DNA from 2 places in the Streptomyces spectabilis genome. Region 1 is predicted to be linked to the other one. Evidence: riboswitches for the same ligand, from Rfam matches in the RefSeq annotation. Region 1 holds a riboswitch; the other holds the start of a gene.
The links. Region 1 has a riboswitch for glycine ahead of gcvP (aminomethyl-transferring glycine dehydrogenase). Riboswitches for the same ligand answer to the same signal wherever they lie in the genome.
Positions count from the first base shown of each region.

Region 1 (3,404 bases):
GCACTCCGGGCGGACCATCGTCCTGAAGGTGCGGAGGTTCGACTTCTCGACGCTGACGCGCTCCGAGACGCTGCGGGGGCCCACGGACGATCCGGCCGTGGTGCGGGAGGCGGCGGCGCGGCTCCTGGAGTCCGTGGACACGACGGGCGGGGTGCGGCTCCTCGGGGTCGGTGTGAGCGGTCTCGCGGACTTCACCCAGGAGGACCTGTTCGCGCAGGCCCACGCCGTGCTGCAGACCGAGTCCCTGGCGCCGGCGGCCGAGGGGGAGGAGACGGCGGCGGTCCCGGTGGAGCCCGCGGGCGACGAGGGCGGGGCCCACGCGGGATCCGGGGCCGGGGAAGCGGCCGGGGAGCCGGTGGCGCCCGCCGAGCGGCGGTGGCCCTCTGGGCACGACGTACGGCACGCGGTGTACGGGCCCGGATGGGTACAGGGCAGTGGTCTGGGGCGGGTGACCGTGCGGTTCGAGACCCCGGATTCGGCGCCGGGGCGGGTGCGGACGTTCCGTACGGACGACCCGGAGCTGGAAGCTTCGGATCCGCTGCCGTTGGTGGTGGCAAAGGACGGGGAGGCCCCCGGGGGCGCGGTGCCGCTGGCGGGAGGGGCGGCAGGGTAGCCGGGGGAGGACTTCGTGCGGGGAGGCGTCAGGTGCCCGGCCCGTCCGCCCGGTGGCCGAAGTCGTGGTCCGGCGGGGGCGGAGGTGCCACGTCCAGGCCGTAGTGGCGGTAGAGCTGGAGCTCCTGCTCGGGGGAGAGGTGACGGCCCACGCCGAAGTCCGGGGCGTCCTTGATCAGGGCGCGTTCGAAGGGGACGCGCAGGGTTCCGTCCTTGACCAGCTCGCTGGGCTCAAGGGGGACGAACGCGTCGCGGCTGAACAGACCGGTGCGTATGGCCGCCCACTCCGGGGCGCCGGTGGCGTCGTCGAGGTAGATCTCGTCGACCGTGCCGATCTTGGTGCCGTCGCGGTCGAACGCCTTGCGGCCGATGAGATTGCGGGGATCGATATCCGTCTGCACGTTCCCTCCAATTGGTCGCAAGTCATCCGGGCTCATCCGGTTTTCGGTCGTCACCACTACGAAAGAGCACATCGGGACGGGCGGCCACTCGAGGGATCGGCCACGGACCGCGCTGGTAGGCTGGCAAACGGCTGTTGACCCCGTGCGGGAGAGCTCTTCGGTGGCAGCACCGGAGGCGCCGAAGGAGCAACTCCTCCCCGGAATCTCTCAGGCCCCTGTACCGCACGGACGAGGCCACTCTGGAAAGCAGGGCGGGCGTCGGGCGGGCACGCTCGGAACCCTTCCTCACCGACGGTGAAAGCAGGACCGCCTTGGCGGGCCTGTGAAGCTCTCAGGTTGAGATGACAGAGGGGGAGGCCGTCCGGGTACCCGCGCCGTGGTGCCCCTCGCAGGTCGTGTCAGACCAGGAGGCCTCCGCAATGACAGCCACCCCTCGCACTCCGCTCGTACAGCTGGAGCAGGGAATTCCGTTCGAGCAGCGGCACATCGGACCCGATGCAGAAGCCCGCGCCAAGATGCTCGCCCAGGTCGGGTACGGCTCCTTGGACGAGCTCACGGCCGCCGCCGTGCCGGATGTGATCAAGAACGCCGAAGCCCTGGAGCTGCCCGGCGCGCGTACTGAGGCCGAGGTCCTGGCCGAGCTGCGCTCCCTCGCCGACCGCAACCAGGTGCTCGACTCGATGATCGGGCTCGGCTACTACGGGACGTTCACGCCGCCGGTGATCCTGCGGAACGTGATGGAGAACCCCTCCTGGTACACCGCGTACACGCCGTACCAGCCGGAGATCTCCCAGGGGCGCCTGGAGGCGCTCCTCAACTTCCAGACCGTCGTCGCCGAGCTGACGGGGCTGCCCACCTCGGGCGCCTCGCTGCTCGACGAGGGCACCGCGGCCGCCGAGGCCATGTCCCTCTCCCGGCGCGTCGGCAAGGTCAAGAACGGCGTGTTCGTCGTCGACGCCGACGCGCTGCCGCAGACCGTGGCCGTCATCCGGACGCGGGCCGAGCCGACCGGCGTCGAGGTCGTCGTCACCGACCTCAGCGACGGCATCCCCGCCGACCTCGCCGCGCGCGAGATCAACGGCGTACTGCTCCAGTACCCGGGTGCCTCCGGTGCCGTGCGTGACATCAAGCCGGTCATCGAGCAGGCCCACGAGCTCGGCGCGGTCGTCACCGTCGCCGCCGATCTGCTCGCGCTCACGCTGCTCACCTCGCCCGGCGAGCTCGGCGCCGACATCGCGGTCGGCACCACGCAGCGCTTCGGCGTGCCGATGGGCTTCGGCGGCCCGCACGCCGGCTACATGGCGGTGCACGAGAAGTTCGCCCGCAACCTGCCCGGCCGCCTGGTCGGCGTGTCCGTCGACGCCGACGGCAACAAGGCCTACCGCCTGGCCCTGCAGACCCGCGAGCAGCACATCCGCCGTGAGAAGGCGACCAGCAACATCTGTACCGCGCAGGTGCTGCTCGCCGTCATGGCCGGGATGTACGCGGTCTACCACGGGCCCGAGGGCCTGAAGGCGATCGCCCGGCGCACCCACCGCTACGCCACGCTGCTCGCCGAGGGCCTCAAGGCCGGCGGCGTCGAGATCGTGCACGGCGCGTACTTCGACACGCTGACCGCGCGCGTGCCCGGCAAGGCCGCCGACGTGGTCGCCGCCGCGCGCGAGGGCGGGGTCAACATCCACCCGGTCGACGCCGACCACGTGTCGTTCGCCTGTGACGAGACCACCACGCGCGCGCAGCTCTCCGCGCTGTGGACGGCGTTCGGCGTCGAGGCCGACGTGGAGGCCCTGGACACGAGCGTCGAGGACGGCCTGCCCGCCGGGCTGCTGCGCTCCGACGACTACCTGACGCACCCGGTCTTCCACCAGCACCGCTCCGAGACCGCGATGCTGCGCTATCTGCGCCGGCTCGCCGACCGCGACTACGCGCTCGACCGCGGCATGATCCCGCTGGGCTCCTGCACCATGAAGCTCAACGCGACCACGGAGATGGAGCCCGTCACCTGGCCGGAGTTCGGGCAGCTGCACCCCTTCGCGCCCGCCCAGCAGGCGCAGGGCTATCTGACCCTGATCCGCGAGCTGGAGGAACGTCTCGCCGAGGTCACCGGCTACGACAAGGTCTCGCTCCAGCCGAACGCGGGCTCCCAGGGCGAGCTGGCCGGTCTGCTCGCGGTGCGCGGCTACCACCGTGCGAACGGCGACGACCAGCGCACCGTCTGCCTCATCCCGTCCTCCGCGCACGGCACCAACGCCGCGAGCGCGGTCATGGCCGGGATGAAGGTCGTCGTGGTGAAGACCGCCGACGACGGCGAGATCGACGTCGAGGACCTGCGCGCCAAGATCGAGAAGCACCGCGACGAGCTGGCCGTGCTCATGATCACGTACCCGTCCA
Region 1 is NZ_CP023690.1:1,913,965-1,917,368, reverse strand. Features, by position in the region: gene CP982_RS08085 (DNA polymerase IV) at 1-613, shown strand, start outside; gene CP982_RS08080 (PRC-barrel domain-containing protein) at 642-1,013, opposite strand; glycine riboswitch at 1,149-1,246, shown strand; gene gcvP (aminomethyl-transferring glycine dehydrogenase) at 1,433-3,404, shown strand, end outside.

Region 2 (3,404 bases), 4.7 Mb from region 1:
CGCCCCTTCGGGGCGCTCCCCTAGACCGCGGTGAAGAAGGGGCGGAGCCTTGCTCGCATCCAGTCGGCCACCGGGTCCTGGGTCGCGTCCAGGAGGACCAGGTTGACCGGCCAGGGGGCCGGGGTCCGGCCGAGGGCGCGGCCCAGGGCCTGTAGGGGCAGTTCCCTGGCGTCCCCCTCCCAGGAGGACAGCTCGACGCCGATGAAGAGGGTGGGTGCCTCGTCCTCGACGGTGGCGAGACAGCGCCGCGCGCTGAGCACCGCGCCGGTCGCCTCGAACTCCCGGGCCGCGGCGGACAGGAAGTCCACCGGGTCGTCCTGCCAGTCCGGCTCGAAGAGCCGCACCCGGCCGCCGCTCGTGGGCCCGTCCAGCTCCGTCCGCCCCACCTGGCACAGCGCGGCCACCGCGGCGGGCGGCAGCGGCACCGCCACCGTGCCCTCCGGGTTGAGCGCGATGCCGAGCTCGGGCGCCAGGCCGCGCGCGAACTCCACCGCGGGCGCCACCGCGCAGCTCATCCGCCCCTCGGTGGCCTGCCGGAACTCCTGCTCGGAGGTGAAGACGGGCACGTACGCCTGTCCGTCCAGCTCCAGCGTCGGCAGGTCGAGCGTGCCGCTCTCGGGGCCGCCCCCGTTCGGCAGCGGGATCCACAGCGCGCTGCGGCCGAGCACCTCGACCATGCGGGCGCCCGTCGCCTCGGACGGCGGGGCGCCGAGCGAGGCGGCGAGCACCTGCTCCAGTTCGTTCGCGGGCCAGCCGCCGTGCGGATGGGCGTGCGCCTGTGCCGGTACGTCCCCCGGAAATGCCATCTGTCTCGACCCCTGCTCTCCGTGCTGTTCTGCGGCCCGACCCTAACGCCGTCCGCCGCGCGGGCCGCGGCCTACCCGCCTTCGCCCTCGAAGCCGAGGTCGCGCAGCTCCCCCGCCGCCCGGCGGTCGAGCAGCACCGCCGAGCCGCAGCCGCGCGGCAGCTCTCCGCTCTCGGCGGCCCGGACCAGGCGGCCGACCGTCCTGCGGTGCCGGGCGAAGGCGTACCGCGAGACGCCGCGACCCCGGGCGCGCTGGCCGTCGAGGGCGACCGGCGCGGGCACGTCGAGGAGGAGCAGGTGCAGCGTGGCGCCGCGCCGGGCGGCCGCGCGGGCGAGCCAGCGGCGCACCCAGGGCTGCGTACCGCAGTCGTGGACGACGACGCCGGTGCCGGCGCGCAGCGTCCGGAGCAGGTGCGCGTAGTGCGCGACGCGGACCAGGGGGCGGTAGAGCGCGTACGGGATCCGGCGCGGCACGCGGGCCGCCCAGCGGTCGCGGGTGTCCTGGGAGTCCACCCGCGGGCCCGCCACGGCGCGCCGCATGAGCGTGGACTTGCCGCTGCCGGGGAGCCCGGAGACCACGACGACGTCACCGGCGGAGAACACCAGACGGCGCGGGCCGCGCCCGGCGCGGCCCCTGAGGTCGCGCACCACGGCCCGCGGGGAACCGGTGGCGGCCTCGCGCGCCGGGCCCGCGGGGGCGCCCGGCTGCGGGGGCAGCGCGACGCCCGCACCGGGCAGCACGGCTCCCGCCTTGGGCAGCGAGACACCCGTGGTCGTCGCGTAAGCACTGCTCCTGCGCACCGTGATCGGCCTCCCCATGCTCGTCACGTCACTCATCCCCAGTACTTCTCCGTCGAGTGTAAAGAGACGGTAATGCCCTACGAAGACGACACCGGGGGACTCCCTGGTTGCGGCTGTTGTGAAGCGGGGGCGCGTGCAATGATGTGCGCGCCAACTCCATACCGGCCGCTTGAATCCGCGCGGGAGAGTCCCCGGTGACGCGTGAGCGTCGCGGGGCGCCGAAGGAGCAAGTTCCTCCCTTGAATCTCTCAGGCCCCGTACCGCGCGGGCGAGGCACATCTGAAAAGCGAGCCACTCCCCCGACGAGCGCGACCAGGTCGGCCGGCGGGACGGCTCCACCCAAGGTGCAAGTCATGCTCCGTTATACGCGCGGGGCATGGTGAACCTCTCAGGTTTATGACAGATGGGGAGGACCGACCTCGCCCGTCATGCCCTGGAGCCAGTACTGATGAGTCAGACCGCACGCGCCCCACGTCAGACCGCCCTCGACGCCCTGCACCGGTCGCTGGGCGCCACCATGACCGACTTCGCGGGCTGGGACATGCCGCTGCGGTACGGCAGCGAGCGCGACGAGCACAACGCCGTGCGCACCAAGGCCGGCCTCTTCGACCTCTCCCACATGGGCGAGATCACCGTGCGCGGCACCCAGGCCGTGGACCTGCTGAACTTCGCGCTCGTGGGCAACATCGGCTCCGTCTCCGTGGGCCGCGCCCGCTACACCATGATCTGTCAGCAGGACGGCGGCATCCTGGACGACCTGATCGTCTATCGCCTGGCCGAGACCGAGTACATGGTCGTGGCCAACGCCTCCAACGCCCAGACCGTCCTGGACGCCCTCACCGAGCGCGCCCCGGGCTTCGACGCCGAGGTCCGCGACGACCGCGACGCCTACGCCCTGATCGCCGTGCAGGGCCCGGAGTCCCCCGGCATCCTGAAGTCCCTCACGGACGCCGACCTGGACGGCCTGAAGTACTACGCGGGCCTGCCGGGCACCGTGGCGGGCGTGCCCGCCCTGATCGCCCGCACGGGCTACACCGGCGAGGACGGCTTCGAGCTGTTCGTGCGCCCCGAGTACGCCGAGAAGCTGTGGCAGGCGCTCACGGACGCGGGTACCCCCGTCGGGCTCACGCCATGCGGCCTGTCCTGCCGCGACACGCTCCGCCTGGAGGCGGGCATGCCGCTGTACGGCAACGAGCTGACGACGTCCCTCACCCCCTTCGACGCGGGCCTCGGCCGGGTCGTGAAGTTCGACAAGACGACGCACGCCGACGACTTCGTGGGCCACGACGCCCTCAAGGCCGCCGCCGAGCGCGCCGCGACCGCGCCGCCGCGCAAGCTCGTCGGTCTGATCGCCGAGGGCCGCCGGGTCCCGCGCGCGGGCATGGACGTCGTGGCGGACGGCCAGGTCATCGGCCAGGTCACCTCCGGCGCCCCGTCGCCGACGCTCGGCAAGCCGATCGCGATGGCGTACGTCGACCCGGGCCACGCCGAGCCCGGCACGGCAGGGGTGGGCGTGGACATCCGCGGCACCCACGAGCCCTACGAGGTCGTGGCGCTGCCGTTCTACAAGCGGCAGAAGTGACGCGCGCCCCGCGCCGGAACTGATCACAGGGACCGATCGCACGGACGCGCCGGGTCCGGTCCGTCCCCCGGCGTCCCGCCCGTCCCGTCTCACTCCGTAAGACTGCACATCCCCGCGTTCATCAGCACACGCCCGCGTACAGGAGAATTCACGCCATGAGCAACCCCCAGCAGCTGCGTTACAGCAAGGAGCACGAGTGGCTGTCGGCCACCGAGG
Region 2 is NZ_CP023690.1:6,609,617-6,613,020, reverse strand. Features, by position in the region: gene CP982_RS29140 (enhanced serine sensitivity protein SseB) at 21-806, opposite strand; gene CP982_RS29135 (AAA family ATPase) at 878-1,642, opposite strand; glycine riboswitch at 1,777-1,879, shown strand; gene gcvT (glycine cleavage system aminomethyltransferase GcvT) at 2,055-3,188, shown strand; gene gcvH (glycine cleavage system protein GcvH) at 3,344-3,404, shown strand, end outside.
Region 2: linked by a shared signal. The riboswitch ahead of gcvT (glycine cleavage system aminomethyltransferase GcvT) and the one ahead of gcvP (aminomethyl-transferring glycine dehydrogenase) in region 1 are both predicted to bind glycine.